One region of the Clostridium sp. 001 genome, then DNA from elsewhere that is predicted to be linked to it. Evidence: riboswitches for the same ligand, from Rfam matches in the RefSeq annotation. Region 1 holds a riboswitch; the other holds the start of a gene.

The links. Region 1 has a riboswitch for thiamine pyrophosphate ahead of thiW (energy coupling factor transporter S component ThiW). Riboswitches for the same ligand answer to the same signal wherever they lie in the genome.
Region 2: linked by a shared signal. The riboswitch ahead of thiC (phosphomethylpyrimidine synthase ThiC) and the one ahead of thiW (energy coupling factor transporter S component ThiW) in region 1 are both predicted to bind thiamine pyrophosphate.

The regions. Positions count from the first base shown of each region.
Region 1 is NZ_CP020473.1:1,537,311-1,547,926, forward strand. Features, by position in the region: gene B5S50_RS06925 (AAA family ATPase) at 1-105, opposite strand, end outside; gene B5S50_RS06930 (nitroreductase family protein) at 112-654, opposite strand; gene B5S50_RS06935 (AraC family transcriptional regulator) at 716-1,594, opposite strand; gene B5S50_RS06940 (MFS transporter) at 1,750-3,204, shown strand; gene B5S50_RS06945 (GNAT family N-acetyltransferase) at 3,339-3,776, shown strand; TPP riboswitch at 3,820-3,925, shown strand; gene thiW (energy coupling factor transporter S component ThiW) at 4,220-4,789, shown strand; gene thiM (hydroxyethylthiazole kinase) at 4,767-5,552, shown strand; gene B5S50_RS06960 (MerR family transcriptional regulator) at 5,605-7,020, opposite strand; gene B5S50_RS06965 (esterase family protein) at 7,263-8,054, shown strand; gene B5S50_RS06970 (TfoX/Sxy family protein) at 8,143-8,397, opposite strand; gene B5S50_RS06975 (GNAT family N-acetyltransferase) at 8,721-9,143, opposite strand; gene B5S50_RS06980 (alpha/beta fold hydrolase) at 9,391-10,173, shown strand; gene B5S50_RS06985 (site-2 protease family protein) at 10,305-10,616, shown strand, end outside.
Region 2 is NZ_CP020473.1:1,324,139-1,334,754, reverse strand. Features, by position in the region: gene B5S50_RS05975 (cold-shock protein) at 26-229, opposite strand; gene B5S50_RS05970 (hypothetical protein) at 564-1,199, opposite strand; gene B5S50_RS05965 (lipoate--protein ligase) at 1,365-2,348, shown strand; gene lipA (lipoyl synthase) at 2,421-3,272, shown strand; gene cbiM (cobalt transporter CbiM) at 3,554-4,552, shown strand; gene B5S50_RS05950 (aminotransferase class V-fold PLP-dependent enzyme) at 4,599-5,750, opposite strand; TPP riboswitch at 5,997-6,103, shown strand; gene thiC (phosphomethylpyrimidine synthase ThiC) at 6,229-7,542, shown strand; gene B5S50_RS21525 (amidophosphoribosyltransferase) at 7,542-8,249, shown strand; gene B5S50_RS21520 (phosphoribosyltransferase family protein) at 8,261-8,767, shown strand; gene thrC (threonine synthase) at 8,998-10,488, shown strand.

The DNA of each region.
Region 1 (10,616 bases):
TTTAGGCAGCAGTTTTTGTAATTCTTTACTTGCTGCTGTCTTTCCTACACCCATTGTTCCATTTATGAGAATAAGGTTTTTTGTCATTTTACCCTTGTCATTCATAATCAATTACTTCCAGCTTTCATAATGTATAATTTCTTCCAGTTTCTTTCGTGGACGGGGTTTAGGCTTTTCATCTGCATAACCAAGTGTGACAATTCCAACTACATATTTATCATCAGGTATATTTAAAATTGGTCTTATTTCATTTTGTACAAACCATCCAACCCAGCAAGTACCTAATCCCAGGTTATCAGCTCCAAGCAATATATGTTCTACAGAAATTGAAGTATCTCTAATTATCTGTTTAAGTTCCTCTTCCGGACTGTTTTCATCCAATGATACATCTATTTTTTCATCTATTCTGCAACGTATATCTGCTACACAAGCAATAAAAACTGGAGCAGAAAGCATCCATTTCTGATTATGACATACTCGTGATATTTTTTGCCTATTTGATTCTGATTTTACCACAATAAAATGCCAGGGCTGGGTATTACTTCCTGATGGAGCAAGCCTTGCGCCTTCAATCACCTGCAGTATTTTTCCATTTTCAACTTCTCTATCTATGTATTTTCTTATACTTCTACGTGCTGAAATCTCTTCAATCATATCATCCGCTTCCCTTCTTAATAATTATTTTAACATATCTTTATCCTTCAAACTTTTTTAACTATGAATTACTACAGAAATTTTTTCTAAAATTCAGCGGTGATACATTTTTAACTTTTTTATATATACGACTGAAATAATTTATATCACTAAATCCACAATTCAGTGCTATTTCTGTTATATTTAAATCAGTTTTCTGCAGCAATAAACCTGCTTTTTGTATTCTAAGATTATTTATATAATTCGTTAGAGATCTACCTGTAATTTGTTTAAATGTCCTGCAAAAATGCTCTTTACTAATATGAGCCATTTCTGAAATTTCATCTAAAGTTATTTTTTCAGTGAAATTTTCGTTGATGTACAAAAATATATTTTTTAATCTGTTTAGATTATCAACTCGACAGTTAAATTGACCTGCTGTTAAAATTTTTTCAACATATTTTCTGAGTAACAATACAATAATCTCATATATATATGCTTTTACAGCCAGTTCATATCCAAGCCTTTTTGAAAAATACTCATCAATAATTTTATCTGCACAATTGAGTATGTCCTTATCATTTCTAACTAGATTTTTAAATAAAATAAGGTTCTTTGCCAGTGGTACCATAAACTTGGTCTGGCAGGAGTCCATCTGACTACTAAAGAGAAATGAAAGGTCAACCCTTATAATATAATATATTAAATCATCACATAAGCTTTCACAGTAATGAAGTTCATTGCTGTTTACAATTATAAAATCCCCAGCTTTTACATGAATACTTTTATAATTACACCTGATCAAGGCACTACCCTTAATAAAATAAAAAAATTGAAGATGCTCATGCCAGTTTTCTTCAAATGTAGCTCCCGGCCCATTAACTTTTACTTTGAATATATCTACGAAAAAATTTCTATTGGGCATATCTTTATAATAATAATTAATTTGGGATTTATTCATAATTGCAGCATCTCCTCATATCAATATAGTACTAATATTAATCAATATATTCAATGAAACTCAATATGTATATTGTTATTATATATCTAGATGTTTCACTAGTAAATATCAATAAAATACTACTATTTTAAAAAGAAAGGGGTTATCTAACTAACATGGAATATAAAAATAAATACGGAATTTTACTTGTTGTTATATCTATGACTTTTATGTCCTGTCTTGTTTCTAATATTGTGAATGTAGCTCTGCCTGTAATGTCAAAAAAACTTTCAGTACCCATGGTGTCTATAGAATGGGTTGTAGCAAGTTATATCATCTCGATTTGCTCAACTATTTTAATATTTGGAAGACTAGGTGATATAATAGGCAAAATGAAGGTATTTAAATTTGGAATGGTTGTCTTTACTATAGCTTCTTTCATGTGCGGCATTTCAACTTCATTTACAGAACTTATTATATTTAGAATTATACAAGGCATTGGTGCTTCAGCTTACATGGCTAACAATCAAGGTATTATAACTCAGGTTTTTCCAAGAAATGAAAGGGGAAAAGCCCTTGGAATTTTGGCATCCTCTGTTGCCTTGGGAACCTTAATAGGATCACCTGCAGGTGGATTTATTACCTACTATTTAAGCTGGAATTATATATTTTTCGTCAATGTACCTATCGGAGTAATTGCATTTATCACTGCTTTAAAAGTATTGCCTCATAGTAAAACCCAAAATAAAGAAATAAATAGTGAACTTGATGTAAAAGGATCAACCTTTATTTTCCTGTCAATGGTACTTTTATTTGGTTCCCTGATTCAAGGACAGAAGGTCGGATATAAGAATCCTGTTATAATTACAATATTTATTGTATCCATTCTATTTATAGCAGTATTTATTGTATTAGAAAATAAAATAGAAAAACCTCTCATACAAATGAAAATTTTTAAGAACAATGTATTTTCTCTAAGCTTGTTTTGTGCATCTATTTCATTCATTTGTCTAAGTGCTTCAACAATTATAATACCTTTTTATCTTCAGGATGCAATGAAACTAAACTCTAATATAACAGGTCTTATAATGATGGTACAGCCTTTAGTCATGGCTGTGATTTCTCCGCTTTCAGGAAATTTGTCAGATAAAATAGGCTCCAAACTTTTAAGTTTTTTAGGACTTTTGCTTATGAGTATAAGTTTTATATTTCTGTCATTTTTAAATCAATATTCTTCTATCACGAAGATTATAATTTATATTGTGGTATTAGCTTTAGGACAATCATTATTTCAACCTTCAAATAATTCACTCATAATGTCAACAGTTCCTAAAAATAAACTGGGAATAGCCGGCAGTGTCAATTCTCTTGTGAGAAACTTAGGACAAATTATAGGAATTATACTTTCCACGAGTCTCCTATATAGTTTTATGAGCATTAAAATTGGATATCGTGTGACAGACTATGTTATAGGAAGAGATGATATTTTTGTATATGGAATGAGATATGTATATATTGTTCTGACTATTGTATGTGCCTTCGGAGCAGTGCTCACTGCTTTTAGAATGCATAATAAAAAAAGCACACAAATAGATCAGTCAGCTGCAGATGTACACGGTAAAAATTTTTAAGAATGGCCTTCTGCATAGTGTTTATTTCAAAGCATTTTAAACAATATTTACAGCAGTAAAAGCAATAAAAAATGTAAAATTCTAAACTATAATGTGATGTGAACTTAGAATTTTAAAAAGGAAGTGAAATAAATTTGGTTACTATAACTAGAATAACATATGATGATTTAAATGACTTATCAAATTTATATGAGCAACTTTTAAGTAAAAAAACAAATTTTCCAAAATTCAAAGATAAGTTTACATTAATTAATTCAAATAAAAACTATATATTAATTGGAGCAAAAGATGGTGATAATAATTTAGTTGGTTCATTGTTAGGTATTATTTGCCAGGACCTTGGCGGCGAATGTAAGCCATTTATGGTTGTTGAAAATGTAATTGTAAAAAACAATTGTAGACGGATGGGAATCGGAAAGACTCTAATGACTTTTATTGAAAACTTTGCCAGGAAGAGAGACTGCTATTTTACCATGTTGGTATCGGCTTTCAAGAGGAAAGATGCTCATAAATTTTATGAATCAATTGGATATAACAATGATGTCGTTAAAGGATTTAAAAAATATTTATAATAAAATAAAAAAAATTTGCATACATAGAAAACATATGGTATGATTTTCATAAAAAGGGAGCCTGTTTAAGCATGCTGAGAGGAAGTATATACTTCGACCTATAACTTGATTCGGATAATGCCGACGTAAGGAAATATTTAATTTATACTATTTTTATATGTTTTATGAGTGTAAATGGAATGTGCCTTACAAGGTATATTCCATTTTTTATATTTAAAAAGCATTGGGGGAGCGCCCGGGGCTTTATAACAAAAGTACAACTAAATAGCGAGGGAACTTGTGTTTCAAGGTGAGAGGAAGCTTTTGAGCTTCGACCGCGACCAATATGATTTGTCATATAGGGAATTGCTATTTGGTTACTCTAAAATTATGCCTACAATAATGATGTTTATTTCCTATGTGACAACTTTAGAAAATAAATATTATTATGGAGGTATTTTATTATGGAAAGAAACTCGAAACTATTAAAAAAACTTATGCTTGCAATGATGGTGGCAATGGGAGTTGTCATTTCGCCAATTCTTCGTATAGAAGGAATGTGTCCTATGTCTTCTGTTATAAATATTACATGTGCAGTTTTTTTTGGACCTTGGTATGCGCTGCTTTGTGCTGTTTGTATTGGAATTATAAGAATGTTTCTTATGGGAATTCCACCTTTAGCTTTGACGGGTGCTGTTTTTGGAGCTTTTTTGGCAGGACTTTTATATAGAATATCTAAGAATACTTTAATTTTTGCAGTTTTAGGTGAAGTTATTGGAACAGGTATTATAGGTGCTATTGTCTCATCGCCTATTATGACATATTTCTGGGGCAAAAAAGGACTTTCACTTATGTTTTATATTCCTTTGTTCTTTACTGCTACAATTATTGGTGGAATAATTGCCTTTATTTTTTTAGGAGCATTAAGCAAAAATGGAATGCTTATAAAGATTCAGAAAAACTTGGGGGTAAAAGTCTATGACAAATCAACAGATACCGATAAACAACCTATTGCAAATAAAACGCAGTGTTAAAATAAAAAAACCCCTTATTCATTATATTACAAATCCAATTTCAATAAATGATTGTGCAAATGTAATACTTGCTATCGGGGCAAAGCCTATCATGGCCGAACATCCTTTAGAGGTTTCTGAAATTACATCTGCCTCTAACGCACTTGGCGTTAACCTTGGAAATATAACCGATGTTAGAATGAAATCCATGTTGATTTCAGGTAAAACGGCTTTTAAAGAAAAGATTCCTCAAGTAATCGATCTTGTTGGTGTTGGCTGCAGTAAATTGAGGTTTAATTATGCAAAAAAATTTATTTCTCAGTGTCATCCAGACGTCATCAAAGGTAATTTATCTGAAATAAGATCAATTTGTGGTATAGAAAGCAATGCAAAAGGAATAGATGCAGGAGAATGTGATAAGATAACAGATGACAATATAGAAATTGTGAAAAAACTATCCATTAGAACAAATTCTGTTATTGCAGCTACTGGTGCAGTAGATGTAATAACTAACGGCAGCGAAACATATTTAATAAAAAACGGCTGTGAAATGCTTTCAATGGTAACAGGTACAGGATGTATGGTTACTGCACTTATAGCAAGTTATATTTCTTCCTTAGATATATTTGGTAGTACTATTTTAGCTGTATCACTTATGGGAATATGCGGAGAACTTTCTCAGCATGTTACCGGTATAGGAAGTTTTAGAACTGATCTTATAGATAATTTATTTACAATTTCTGATAATACTATAATAAACAAAATAAAGTGTGAGTTAAAATAGGATAAAATGGCTTTAAAAATTTGAGAACGTACCTGAAGCAAGTACGTTCCATCTATTCTACCGGCATATAGTTATAAACAGCTGACTCCCTGGTACCTTTATAGTCACTTCTATATAACGTCAGCACGGGAAACTTAACAATCTTATGTGCCTGGGAAATAAATGTAATTAAAGGTATTTCATTTTTCATAAAGCTCTTTAAACTTTTACTTTCTAAAGTAGTATACCAAGCATGCTTATGAGAAGGTATAGTAAATACTTGCATGTCTTTCGGTATTTGTTCTGCTTTTAAAACTTGTACCCCTACTATAAATGAAAATCTGAATTTGTGAATTAAAGTTTTAGGCTTTTCATATTGAGGTAGACTGTCTATTCCATTTATCGTATAAATATCACCAGGATTTATCACGTTACTAATTTCATCAATCCTTTTTCTAAAATTCTCAACTAGCTTAGGTGTTTTGCCAGGTATAATAATTTTTTTATATTCACAGCCAACAAAAGTCATCTCAGGTAAAGTAGTTGTACCCATATTATTTTCAATTTCATCAGCACTAACTTTTGAATTCTCTGTGTACACTTTTTTCATTTCACAATTAACTGATGAAAGATTTTTTTGAAATTTTTTGTACTTTGAACTGAGTACCTTTAAATCTTCATCTATTAATTTAAGTAAATCGTTCACATATTTTATATTATCCTTAGAACTTGCATAATTTATAAACTGCTCTAATAATTTCAAATCATTTTCAGTTAACTCAGCATCATACAAATTATCTACATAATTTTGAATGTCTTCTTCATTCATTGAATAAAAATCTTTATCTCTGTTTTTAATTATTTCTTCAAGCAAATTCCAATCAATTTCATCTGATTCCATGCTTTCTAATATTTCTTTATTAACTTTTAACTCATGACTGTCGTCAAGTATTTTAACAAGATGAATCCAGGCATTTTCCTTTTCCCTGCTGTCAATTGGCTCATCAAGGTAATTTGAATACTTCAAACAAATGTATCTACCAAAAAATCCAGGAAAGATGCGTGTCAGCTCTTTTTTCATATATCCTTCTTTTTCCCTTTCACTCATGTCAAGGCTTCTTTTTAACAGCATCATGTCATCAGTAACTTTGCCTACATCGGAATTTGGAAAATTAATGTCATTTATGCACAGCTGGAAAATGTCCTTGGATCTTTCCATATTTAAAATTTCTGCCTTTATCTTATTTAAATGTTCTGTAAATATCTTTTCCATTTCTTTAGGGTTCACTAATATTTCTCTAATCTTTTTTACTGGTATATCAAAGTTTCTTAAAACAGAGATTTGCTTTAATTTTTCAATATCTTCTTTAGTATAATCCCTATAGTTATTTTCCTTATTTACTGAAGGACTGATAAGTCCATTTTCCTCATAGTAGTTTATGGCCTTTTTTGTAAGAGATGTGATCTCCATAACTTCACTTATCTTCATTAAAAATTCCCCCTTAGATACTATTCATAGTATAAACCAGTACCCAAGGCATCAGTCAATAATCAATTTTTCATACATTCAAAATAGAATACAGACTATCATATATGAACAACACCCAAATATATGATCAAAATTGTGCTAAATTTAAGCAATACAATTCTTGCTTTATACCTCCAATACAATTATTATAATACAAGTACCTTCTATTAATAATTACAAAATTTTTAAAGTGGTGATAAAAAGTGAAAAAATCAAAAGTAGAAAAAATAAATTTTTACAGCAATATACTTCGTAAAGAAATGGCTGTATCAGTATACTTGCCTGAAAGCCATAATGACTCAGCTCCCCTGCCTGTATTATATTTTCTACATGGAAGAAGTGGAAATGAAAATATACTTCTTGAGCTTGGTATAGATACTAAAACCGATGAAATGATAAATAGCAGAAAAATAAAACCTATGATAATTGTATGTCCAAGATATGAAAACAGCCGCGGCTTGAATTCATCCTTAATCTGTAAAGAAGTACCTGATCCAGAGAATAGCAATAGAATCATAAATCTTGGAATGTATGAAGATTATTTTATAAAAGAAATAATACCTCTAACAGATAAAACCTTTAATACCATAAAAGATAGAAAAGGAAGATACATAGGTGGAATATCTGCCGGTGGTTATGCAGCCCTTCACAATGCCCTAAGACATCAATCTATGTTTTCAAAAGTTGGAGGACATATGCCTGCTTTAGAACTGAAACTTGAAGATGAAGACAAACCATATTTTAAAGACATGGATATATGGGAAAAATATGATCCCATACATATTGCCAGAAACAATAATATTTCTTCCGATATTGATGTATATCTTGATGCTGGAGATAAGGACGAAGGTGGATTTTATGAAGGCTGTTTAATTTTACATAAAATATTGAAGGAAAAAGGCGTAACTTCTCAAAATCATGTATTTTGTGGTAATCACAGTGCCGAATATATAAAATCAAATATTGAAAAATATCTACAGTTTTATGGATGCTAATATTAATTTTTAAAAGTATAGGATTTCTAACTTGGAATCTGACTTCAATTAGAAATCCTATATTTGATTATGTGAACTAATTGCACAATTATTTAAATGTATTGTAAAAATCTTTCAGTTCTTCTTTTACTCCTTCTGAAAGATTATGCCACCTAATCCCCTCTATGGCACCCTCCAAAGCATACAACCTATTTATACACGCAGAATGATCAATGCTTTTTATTCTCGACCAAGCTTCCCTGCTTCCGATCTTTGTTAATTGTTCTATCGTTTCTATCCCAACTTGATTTAATTGTTGTTCAACTGTTTTTCCAATATTGGGCAAGGTGGACAATTCTCCCATGGCATCATTCCTCCATTTATATATGATAAACATTTTATTCCATATATTCTATCATGCTAAAACTCATATTTACTGTCATCTTTTATCTTTACATCTCATGTTAAAGTTCAAGTATTATTATTTGGACTAATGCAATTTACTATACCATTATTTAAATACATCTCATGTTAAGGTTCAACTTCTGTTGAAATTTTTGCAACCGTTTTTCACTTTTTCACATTCAAGCAAAAAAAGTGGCCTCAGCCATTTAATTCAAGGGGCTTAAGGCACTTGTGCTTTGCAAATTGGCTGGAAAAATGTTTCTGTCTTTCACTTGTCAGGATCTATTCAATAAAGCCTTTTATCTGCATTTTTTCTTTATTGTAAAACAATGCCATTCCTGTTTTCATTTTTCTAAAATCTAATTTTTCATAAAAAGCTTCTTTACCAGGCGAAGCATACAATATAAAATTGCACTGTGGAATACGATTTAAAATACCATTAACAATTGTTCTTCCAACATTTTTACCTTGATATTCAGGTAATACTGCTACATCATAAATTGCAGCTTGGTAAGTTCCATCTGAAATTGCACGACCAAAACCAATTAATTTATTATTATCAAAAACAAATATAACGGTATGACTATTTTTAAAAGCTTTCTCATGCACCTTTCCTTCAAAATATGACATTCCAGCTTTTTTCAATATCTCACATACGTCATCCCAATTAATATTTAAACAATTATATTGAATCTTAAGATCCATATTTTCCCCTCCTTGAAATAATGTAACCTTATCTATAAATATAAATGCTTACGCAGCGTAAGCTTCAAGTAAAATTTCTACATATATTTACTAGAAGGCATATTTAAAATTGGTCTTAATTTTTCATAAACTCAAAAAGTATCAATAAATATGTTATAATGAATTTGTTTGAGGTTTGTATCTAAAAACACTTATCACTTTATATTACAGATTTAAGACTGTATATTTATTAAATATGGAGGATTTTATGAAAGAATACATAGTAGACAATTTGAAAAATAAAATGAGATATCATGATTTTCCTGGTGAAGACACACCTATACTATTTATTCATGGCTTAGGATGTGCCGGATCATTTGATTATCCAGAAGTAGCTGCACAGGTTGATTTAATAAATCACAGACGAATATTAGTAGATCTGCTTGGAAGTGGCTTTAGCGATAAACCTGATAATTATTTGTATACTGTAAAAGAACATGCAGGGTACTTATATAATTTCGTTAAGAGTTTAAATCTACATAAATTTATTATTTTTGGACATAGTTTAGGTGGACCTATTGCAATTGAACTTGCAGATAAATGTAAAGATAGTGTTGAGGCAATTATTTTAAGCGAATCAAATCTAGATAAAAGCAGTGAAGATTCATCAAGTTATGAATTTGGGAGCTTTAGAGAAGACGACTTTGTGAATAGTATATTCGATGAAGTTATCAATGAAAATACTATCCATAATTCTATGTGGGCATCAGCATTATCAGTTTGCTCATCTACAGCAATTAGTAGAATTTCAAAATCTGCAGTTGAGGGAGGAAATCCATCATGGCGTGACATGCTGTATTCACTTAAGTGTAAAAAAACATTTATATTTGGTGAAAAATCTCTTCCAGATGATGACCAAATTGAGCTTGGAAAACACAATATAAATATTGAAATTGTAAAAGCAGCAGGACATTCAATGGCTTGGGAAAATCCTAAAGGATTAGCAGAAGCAATTAAAAAAGGTATTCTTTATGCAAGATTGAATTCTTAATTGCTATATTATTGGCTACATTCCTTTCCGTTTAAGTCTCTCAATTTTCAATTTACACTTCCATACAATTCTTAGCATTGTCAAAAATATTCCTGCAAGTAATACTGTAAATATTACAAGGAGATACATAAATGACAGGAAAAAAGAATTTAAATAAGAAGCTAAATGTTAAAAAAATATTATCCAATACTTTAATAATTTCTTTCACCGTTTTAGTATTAGGGGTTGCTATAAATTTTAAATATGCAGTAGGATATCTATCTATTCTTATTGTTCATGAACTGGGACATTATATTACAGCAAAATTTTTGAAACTGAATGTCACTTTTGGAGGGTTCACCCCAATTGGAGCGTATATAACTCATGAAGATCCTAAAAATTGCAAAGAAAATGCACTTATTGCACTGGGCGGACCATTATTAGGAGGGATATGTGGTCTTATT
Region 2 (10,616 bases), 210 kb from region 1:
TTATTCTAATATTGTAAGCTATAAATTATAGTTTTACAACGTTAGCAGCTTGAAGACCTTTTGGTCCTTCTTCAACATCAAATTGAACTTTTTGACCTTCTTCAAGATTTTTTCTTGGTTCATCACTTTGGATTGCAGTGAAGTGTACGAAAACATCATTTTCGCCAGGTACTTCGATAAATCCAAATCCTTTTTCTGAGTTAAACCATTTTACTGTTCCTATTTTCATTTATTATCCTCCTAAAGATAAAACACTTATAATTGATATAGCTTGATTTTGTATATCGGTGTTTATTATTACATTAGTATAACACAAAAATGTAAAATTAACAACAAATCTTAAAATTTCACATTAAATATTGATGTTACCTAATAAACATATTATACATTAATTTGACTCTATAATCAAAGTAATTTTTAAAATAATTTTGCTGCCATTAAAAACTTTTTTATTAGTATTAGTATTTAACATTTAATACTTTTTTATACATTGTTAATTTACGGTAATGCATTAAAAATATTTTTACTTGATCCTTTTAGACATTAGGCATTAAAAGGATCTCTTATGTAAGTTTATTTGAATTGAAAGAGTCATTTATATTGTCCATTATCATAGTTGTTGTATTTGAGATATTGCTTATTATATGTTTATAAGTATGGCTTAATTGAGTCAAAGAAGTTACCATTTGATTATTTCTTTTTTTCTTATAGTATTCTATTTTACGTAGTACTTCTTTATTTTCTTCTCTAAATATCCAGGTTAGGGTTGTACCCGTTTCGTATTGCTTTTGGAATTTAATTAGAGATGAATAAGACATCTTCGTAGTGTTTTTCGTAGTGTTTTTAGTAAGTGATTTGATAAGTGAATTTGAAAAATTATCTAAGGTGCCTTTAAATGCATTGTCAAGCAAACTCATGTACTTTTTAGTATCACTTCCATAAGCACCAGATAAAATTTCTTTTTTTATCTTTTTATATTCTGAAGTATATTTTGATAGTGAAGAAAGTTCAGCGTTGTCTTTACTAGAGCTTTCAATGCGGTTAAAAAAGTTACAGAGTATAGTCCCATCTTTGGATATATTTGAATCATCTTTATCTTTAAAATTTGTAGTATTATTGTGACTAGATGAAGTCTTATTCTCACTGACATTGCACTTGGCTTTACAGGAAATTGATTTGTTAATTGTAATTGAATCCACAATAACCCCTTCTTACATTTTTATCTATATATTACAAGTATCGAAATATAATTTAATTACTGAATAATTACTTTCAAATATTAAACTTATTGTGTATAATTCATTTTAGGTAGCTTTGTAGATAAGCGTTGGTGAAAAGTCTATTCTAAAAAAGGAGTAATGAAAATGTTATTTATTGAGCACCAAAATACGAACCCATATATGAATCATGCAATTGAAGAATATGTAATGCAAACATTCAATGAGGATTGTTTTATCCTTTGGAGAAACAGACCCTGTGTTTTAATAGGCAAAAATCAAAATACCCTTTCAGAAATAAACATAGACTATATAAAAAAACATAATTTATCAGTAGTAAGAAGAATGTCAGGGGGAGGAACTATATTCAATGACCTGGGAACTTTAAATTTTACCTTTATATCTGTAGGTGAAAACAATGCTTTTGCAGATTTTAGTAATTTTACGTATCCTATAATAAGAGCATTGAAAAAACTATCTGTAAACGCAGAGCTTTCTGGTAGAAATGATTTGGTTATAGATGGTAAAAAGATTTCAGGAAATGCCCAATATAAACATGGAAATAAAATTTTGCATCACGGAAGTATTTTGTTTTCTGTTAATATGAAAAATTTGAATGATGCTCTTTACGTAAACCCTATAAAATTTTCAGATAAAGCTGTTAAATCTGTAAGAAGCAGGGTTACAAATATATATGATTATATTAAAAGTGATATGACTATAATTGAATTCAAAGAATTTTTGATGAAATCAGTTATAAGTGAAGATGAAAATCCTAAAATATATACATTTTCAAAAGAGGAATGGAAAAAAATAAAAGAAATATGTTATCATAAATATGAGACTTGGGAATGGAATTATGGACATCTTAAAAAGTTTAATTATTCTAACGAGAAAAAATTTCCAGGAGGAATTGTACAGGTTAATATATATGTAAAAAAAGGTGTTATAGGTAATATAAAATTTTTTGGAGATTTTTTCAGCAGCTGCGAGATTGGTGAATTGGAAAATAAGTTTCTAGGAATTAGGTATGAAAAAGAAGAAATTCTGAAAGCACTTGAAAACGTAGACATGGAAAGATATATGCATAATATAAACAAAAAAGATATTATGGAGGTTATGTTTAAATAGTAGTATACTAATTTTGTGGAGATGTGTTAAAAAATTAGCATATTTTAAAGAAGAAACGAGGGATTGTATTTTATGTATAAGAGAAAACCTGAGTGGTTAAAAATAAAAATAAGAGGCGGACAAGTTTCTCAGGATGTAAAGGATATACTTAAAAAATATTCTTTAAATACTGTATGTGGTGAGGCAAATTGTCCTAATAGAATGGAATGTTTTAATAAAAGCAGGGCAACTTTTATGATACTTGGGAAAAATTGTACTAGAAATTGTACTTTTTGTAATGTAACTAAAGGCAAACCTGAAAAAGTTGATGAAAAAGAACCATTTAATGTGGCACAAGCAGTGGATAAACTAAAATTGAAATATGCAGTAATAACGTCTGTTACAAGAGATGATTTAGAAGATGGAGGAGCTTCTCATTTTGCTAGTGTTGTAGAGGAAATAAGAAAGCTTAACAAAAATATAACAGTAGAAGTTTTAATACCAGATTTTAAAGGAAGTGAAACTGCACTTAAAAAAGTAGTGAATTCAAAACCTAATGTAATAAATCACAATGTAGAGACCACACCTGCTTTATATAAAGAAGTAAGACCAATGGCAGTTTATAAGCGTTCATTGGAACTTTTAAAAAGAGTTAAGATTATGGATAGCTCAATTTTAACAAAATCAGGATTTATGTTGGGGCTTGGAGAAAAAGAAAAAGATATTATAGAAGTATTAAAGGATTTAAGAAAGGTGGATTGTGACATTGTTACAATAGGTCAGTACTTACCACCTTCTGCAAAGCATCATCCTGTTGTAGAGTATGTTCATCCTGATCTATTTAAAAAGTATAAAGAAATAGCTTTAGAATTGGGTTTTAAATTTGTATCATCTTCCCCACTAGTGAGAAGTTCCTATCATGCAGATGAAATGCTTGAGGGCTAATCTGCTTTCAAGCATTCTAGTTATATCATTTTGATATAAAATTAAAGTATAATCTCATTTTGATATAGATTTTGTATCATTTTGATACCAATGAACTTAGAAAAATTTTTTAGCATAAAATTTTTGAATTAAATATCAGAGCTTGTCCTACTGCTGACGCCTATTAAAAATGTTCTGCAAAAATTATTAAAAATATATAGAAGATTGGCATATATATTGCTATGTATATTAAAGGAATACAAATTTATATATTTTTTTTAAAATTCTAGGAGGTCTTTATTATGCATATTCCAGATAATTATTTAAGTCCATCAACCTGTGCTGTTATGGCAGTGGTAATGCTGCCAGTTTGGGCAAAGGCCGTAAAAAAGGTAAAAAGTGAAATAAGTCCAAAAAAAATGCCTATGCTAGGTGTTTGCGGAGCATTTTCTTTTCTTATAATGATGTTTAATGTACCTATACCGGGAGGAACAACAGCTCATGCAGTAGGGGCAACTTTGATAGCAATTTTACTTGGACCTTATGCAGCCACTATTGCAGTTACTATAGCACTACTTATACAGGCACTTTTCTTTGGGGATGGAGGAATACTTGCTTTTGGAGCTAATACTTTTAACATGGCTTTTATAATGCCTTTTGTAGGATATACTCTATACAGCATTATAAAAGGTAAACTGAAGAGCCCTAAAGGGGAATATATTGCAGCTTTTATAGGATCGTATGTAGGAATTGTGGCGGCATCTTTTATGGCATCTGTTGAATTTGGCCTACAGCCTTTATTATTTACAGATGCAGCTGGAAAAGCACTTTATTGTCCTTATCCTTTAAAAATAACTGTACCGGCAATGGTAGGAACTCATCTTTTAGTAGGAATACTTGAGGGAGCAATAACTGCAGCAGTATATGCTTATGTTAAGAAAATGTCACCGGATGTGATATATGAAAATAAAGGTGGAAGCAAAAAACCACTTTATGGACTTTTGGCAGCTCTTGTAGTTTTATGCCCTTTGGGACTTTTAGCTTCCGGAGATGCATTTGGTGAATGGGATTCAGATGGTATTAAATCTCTTATAGGATATATACCTAAAGGATTTCAAAATGGAATGCACTATAATGCTATTGCATCGGATTATTCTATAAAAGGAATGAATGACGTTGTAGGTTACATTATTTCAGCAGTGGCAGGAATAGCACTTATAATGATTGTATTTAAAGTAATATCTTCTTTAAGAAAAAACGCCGTAGATGTAGATAATAAAAATACTACTGCTAATAAATAAAATAAGTAAAAACCCCTTTTATACAAAAGTTAAAGGGGGTTTTTACTTATTTTTCAGAAACTATATTTTTTAAAGCATTTACTAATGCATCTATATCTTGCTTTTTATTAAAATATCCAATACCTATTCTAATAGCACCAATTTCATAAGTCCCCATTATCCTGTGGGCTGTTGGAGCACAATGAAATCCAACTCTTATCATTATGTCATATTCCTTATCCAGCTTAAAAGCAATATCTTCACCAGACGTATTCTCTATATTAAATGAAATAACACCTACTATTTTTTTCGCATCTTTTGGGCCATATATATGAATTCCTGGAACTTCCTCTAATCTCTTAAGGGCATACTCAATTATTTCATTTTCTTTATCTCTTATCTTGTGTATCCCTAGATCATATATGTATTTAATTCCTTCTCCTAAACCAACTATTCCAGCTACATTTAAGGTGCCTGCTTCTAATTTATTAGGATAATAATCAGGTTGATATGGATTTTTGGAATCCTCACCAGTTCCTCCAGATTTTAATGGCCTTATACAATTAGTATTGCAATTTATTAAAAGTCCTCCTGTGCCAGTAGGTCCCAAAAGACTTTTATGACCTGTGAAAGCAAGAATATCTATGTTGTCTTTTTGTACATCTATAGGGTAAGCTCCAGCTGTCTGGGCACTATCTACTAAAAATAGAATTTTATGTTTCCTGGCTATAGCTCCTATTTCCCTTATAGGTTGAATAGTTCCAAGCACGTTAGAAGCATGAGTGAATACAATTAGCTTAGTATTTTTCTTTATTAATTTTTCTATATCACAGGCTTTTGATATTCCTTCATTTGTACAGGGAAGCGTAGATATTTCTATACCTATGTCCCGTTCAAGAGTTTTTAAGGGCCTCCATACAGAATTATGCTCCAAGCTACTTGTGATAACATGATCTCCTTGACTTAAGATCCCATTTATTACTAGATTAAGTGAATCTGTTATATTATAAGTAAAGATTATGTTAGATGGGTCTTTACCGTTAAATAACTTACATATATTATCTCTGCAGTTAAATATAAGTCTATCAGCTTCAATAGCTGATTTGTAAGCTCCTCTTCCTGCAGTGGCCCCTATGTTCTTCATAAAATTTGAAATTGCATCTACAACTGCAGGTGGTTTTGGATAAGATGTAGCAGCATTGTCTAAATAAATTCCCAATACGATTATCTCCTTTCTTTAGGTTTCCTAGATTTATAAAATATAATTAATTCAACATTATCAATTTTTAATTAAAATGTTAATGTATATAAATCTGGATCTTTTTATAAACCTTATAATTATATTATAACTTTATTATAAGAAGTTAAAGGGGTATTTGGGTGTAAATCTCCAATTACTTATTGAAGGTATAAAAATGTACAGTTTAAAAAATTAAACATATATGATATAATTTACATGTAAAATTAAATAATCTAGGGGGGTCTATGTTATAGGCTGAGATAGAACTGTTAGTTCTGACCCTCATACCTGATCTGGATAATTCCAGCGTAGGGAAGAGCTTTATATAGTTTTAAAATGCAACTTTATAAGGTTGCATTTTTTTATTTATATAAAGATGAATATGAGGGAGATTTAGAATCACCTCCTTTTTTATTTAACATAGTTTTTGAAAAATATGTTAAGGGAGATGTTTAAAATGAATTACACGACACAAATGGATGTTGCTAAAAAAGGCATAATTACAAAGGAAATGGGAAGGGTAGCTGCTAAAGAAAATATGAAACCACTACAACTAATGGAATTAGTTGCACAGGGTGCAGTTGTAATACCAGCTAATAAAAATCATAAATCATTAGATCCAGAAGGTGTGGGACAATACCTTAAAACTAAGATAAATGTAAACTTGGGAATTTCAAAGGACTGCAATTGCATAGAGGACGAACTAGAAAAGGTTAAGACAGCTTTAGAAATGAAAGCAGAAGCTATAATGGATTTAAGTTGCTTTGGAAAAACTGAAGAATTTAGAACTAAACTAGTAGAAATGTCACCTGCTATGATAGGAACAGTGCCTATGTATGATGCAGTGGGATTTTATGACAAAGAATTAAAAGACATAACTGAAGAAGAACTTTTAGGTGTAATCGAAAAACATGCGCAAAATGGTGTGGATTTTATGACTATTCATGCAGGTATAAATAGAGAGACTGCAGCAATTTTTAAGAGAAATGAAAGACTTATGAATATTGTATCCAGAGGTGGAGCTTTAATATATGCATGGATGGAATTAAATGGAAAAGAAAATCCTTTTTACGAGCATTTTGATAAGGTTTTAGATATATGTGAAAAATATGATGTAACTATAAGTTTAGGAGATGCTTGCAGACCAGGTGCTATAAAGGATTCTACAGATGCTTCACAAATTAAGGAGCTTATGACTTTAGGAGAGCTTGCAAAAAGAGCTTGGAAGAGAAATGTACAAGTTATGATAGAAGGACCAGGGCATATGAGTTTAGATGAAATAAAAGCAAATATGCAGATAGAAAAGAAATTGTGTCATAATGCACCATTTTATGTGTTAGGACCTTTAGTTACAGACATAGCACCAGGTTATGATCACATTACATCAGCTATAGGAGGAGCAATAGCTGCATCTTCAGGAGCAGATTTTCTATGTTATGTAACTCCAGCAGAACATTTAAGACTTCCAAACTTAGAAGATATGAAAGAAGGAATCATAGCTACTAAAATTGCAGCTCATGCAGGAGATATTGCAAAGGGAATAAAAGGTGCAAGAGACTGGGATAATGCTATGAGTAAAGCTAGAAGAGAGCTTAATTGGAAAAAAATATTTGATTTATCTATAGATCCAGAAAAGGCAAGAAGATATAGAGAAGAATCAAAACCAGAAGGTGAACATACATGTACTATGTGTGGAAAAATGTGTGCTGTTAGAAATATGAATAAGGTTATGGAAGGAAAAAATTTAAATGTTTTAAGAGATGATGATTGATGTACGAGCTTAAAGGAATTCAAGAAGATAAGCCGAAAGAGGCTTGTGGAATTTTTGGCGTATTTTCCAATGAAGATATTTACTTAGGTAATATCATGTATTATGGCCTTTCGGCTCTTCAACATAGAGGACAGGAAAGTGCAGGAATAGCAATTTCAGATGGAGAACAGATTAACTGCTATAAAGGTATGGGATTAGTTTCTCAGGTATTTGATGTGGAGAAATTACAAGAGCTTAAAGGGAAAATTGCTATTGCACATAATGGAAATATAACTAATGCAGAGGGGCTTAAAGAAAAATTAAAAGCCAAAGGTGCTGTTTTTAAAACTACTTCAGATTCAGAAGTAATTTTAAAGCTTTTGGAAATGGAACCTCATGTAGAAATAAAAGACAAGTTTATTAATGGACTTAAATATTTAAAAGGTTCCTATTCTCTAATTCTTTCTACTAAAGATACATTAATAGCAGTAAGAGATTCTTTAGGCATAAGACCATTATGCATAGGAAAATTAAATGGCAATTATGTTATAAGTTCAGAAAGTTGTGCATTATCTTCTCTGAAAATAGAATTTATAAGAGATGTTAATCCTGGAGAAATGATTATTATAAGTAATAAATCAATGGAAAGTGTTAATGTTTTTAAGAAAAAAATTATGGATTTTGTTCATTTGAATATATATATTTTGCTAGAGGAGACAGTATTATAGATGGAATAAGTGTGTATGAATCTAGAATTAGTGCGGGAAAAAAGTTATATAAAAATCATGCTGTTGAAGGGGATATAGTTATTGGTGTACCGGATTCTGGTATACCTGCAGCTATAGGTTATTCAAAGGCTTCTGGAATTCCTTATGGGCTAGGTTTTATAAAAAATAAATATGCAGTAAGAAGTTTTATATTTCCGCATAAAAATCTAAGAGAAAGTATGGTAGACATAAAGTTAAGTCCTTTGTTTAATGAAATAAAAGGGAGAAGGGTAATAGTTATAGATGATTCTATAGTTAGAGGAACTAGTTGTAGAAAAGTTGTTAAATCTTTATTAAAAAATGGAGCAAAAGAAGTTCATTTTAGAATTGCATCACCTTCTATAAAATACTGCTGTCATCTAGGTATTGATATAGGAATAAAAAAGGAACTTATAGCAGCTTGTAAAAGTATAGAGGAAATAAGAAAAGAAATAGGTGCTACTACTTTAGAATATTTAAGTTTAGAGGAATTTTGCTAAATTTTTAATGAAGAACAAAATTTATGTAAAGGATGCTTTAATGAGAAATATCCAAAAATATAATAACAAAATTGAAATCATACTTAAAAACTCTATATCTATAGATTTTTTGCTTTGAAATCGTTATAGGTTTGTAAATTAATATAACTGTAATTTTCAAGTTATATTTCGTATGTTATTATATAGGTATAACTATTTTAGTAAAAATTATAGAAAAGGGAGAGATACACTTGAAAGAAATTCATTATAACAGTACTAGGGGATTAAATGGAAATTATACTGCATCTCAAGCTATACTAAAAGGAATATCAGAAGATGGTGGATTGTTTGTTCCAGACAGCATACCTTTTGTGAATGAAGAAGAATTACAAAAATTTAAAAATATGACTTATAAGGAATTAGCTTTATGCATAATTGGAAAGTTTTTCACTGATTTTACTGAAGATGAGTTGAAGAAGTGCATAGACCTAGCTTATGACAATAAATTTGAATCAGATGAAATAGTACCTGTAAAGAAAGTTGGGGATGTATTTTATTTAGAGTTGTTTCATGGACCAACTTTAGCTTTTAAAGACATGGCATTGTGTCTTCTACCACATCTAATGCAGGCTGCTGCAAAAAAGCAAAATTTGCATAAAAAGATAGTTATACTTACGGCAACTTCTGGAGATACTGGGAAGGCAGCACTAGAGGGTTTTGCAGATGTAGAGGATACAAGAATAGTAGTGTTTTTCCCTGAAAAAGGGGTAAGTGATATACAAAAAAGACAGATGGTTACCCAGGCAGGCAAAAATACTAAAGTTATAGGAATAAAGGGAAACTTTGATGATGCCCAGACTGAAGTTAAGAAAATTTTTAATGATGAAGAATTAAAAAAAGAATTGGATGAAAAGTCTTATATGTTTTCTTCTGCTAATTCCATAAATATAGGAAGGCTTATACCTCAAGTAGTATATTATTTTCATGGATATATGGAACTTTTAAGGAAGGGGCAAATAAAATTAGGAGAAAAGATAAATTTTGTAGTTCCTACAGGTAATTTTGGAAATATACTTGCAGCCTATTATGCAAAAAAAATGGGTTTGCCTATAAATAGACTTTTATGTGCTTCAAATGATAATAAAGTATTATATGACTTTTTAAAAAGTGGAATCTATGATGCTGAGAGAGAGTTTATAGTAACTATATCTCCTTCTATGGATATACTCATATCCAGTAATCTTGAAAGATTCATATATGATATAAGCGGAAATGATTTTTTAGTTGTACAGGGGTTAATGAAAGATTTAAATAAAAATAGAAAGTATAGTGTAAGTGAAAATATGAAAGAAAAATTAAAACTGCTTTATGGTGGATTTGCAAGTGAAGGAGAAACACTTAATTCTATAAGTGATGTTTTCAAAAGTTACCATTACTTAATGGACACACATACTTCAGTGGCTTATTCCGTGTATAGAAAGTATTTGCAGGATACAGGAGATGACACAAAAACCATTATTGTTTCTACTGCAAGTCCTTTTAAATTTACAAAATCCGTAATGAGTGCTTTAGACGATAAATATAAGAATCAAAAAGATTTTGACCTTATAGAAGTAATGAGCAAAACTGCTTCTCTCGAAGTTCCTAAACCTATAGAGAAACTAATGAAAAGTGAAGTTATTCACAGTACTGTATGTGAAAAACAACAGATGAAAGATGAGATTAGAAAATTTTTATTATAATTAAATGTAAATTCTCCCTTCTTTACAAAAAAATTTTTACATATAATAACAAAAAATATACATCAATATAAGTATAATAGTGAGTCGAATATTGAAAATTAAGAGTATAAATATTCGATATATAATGT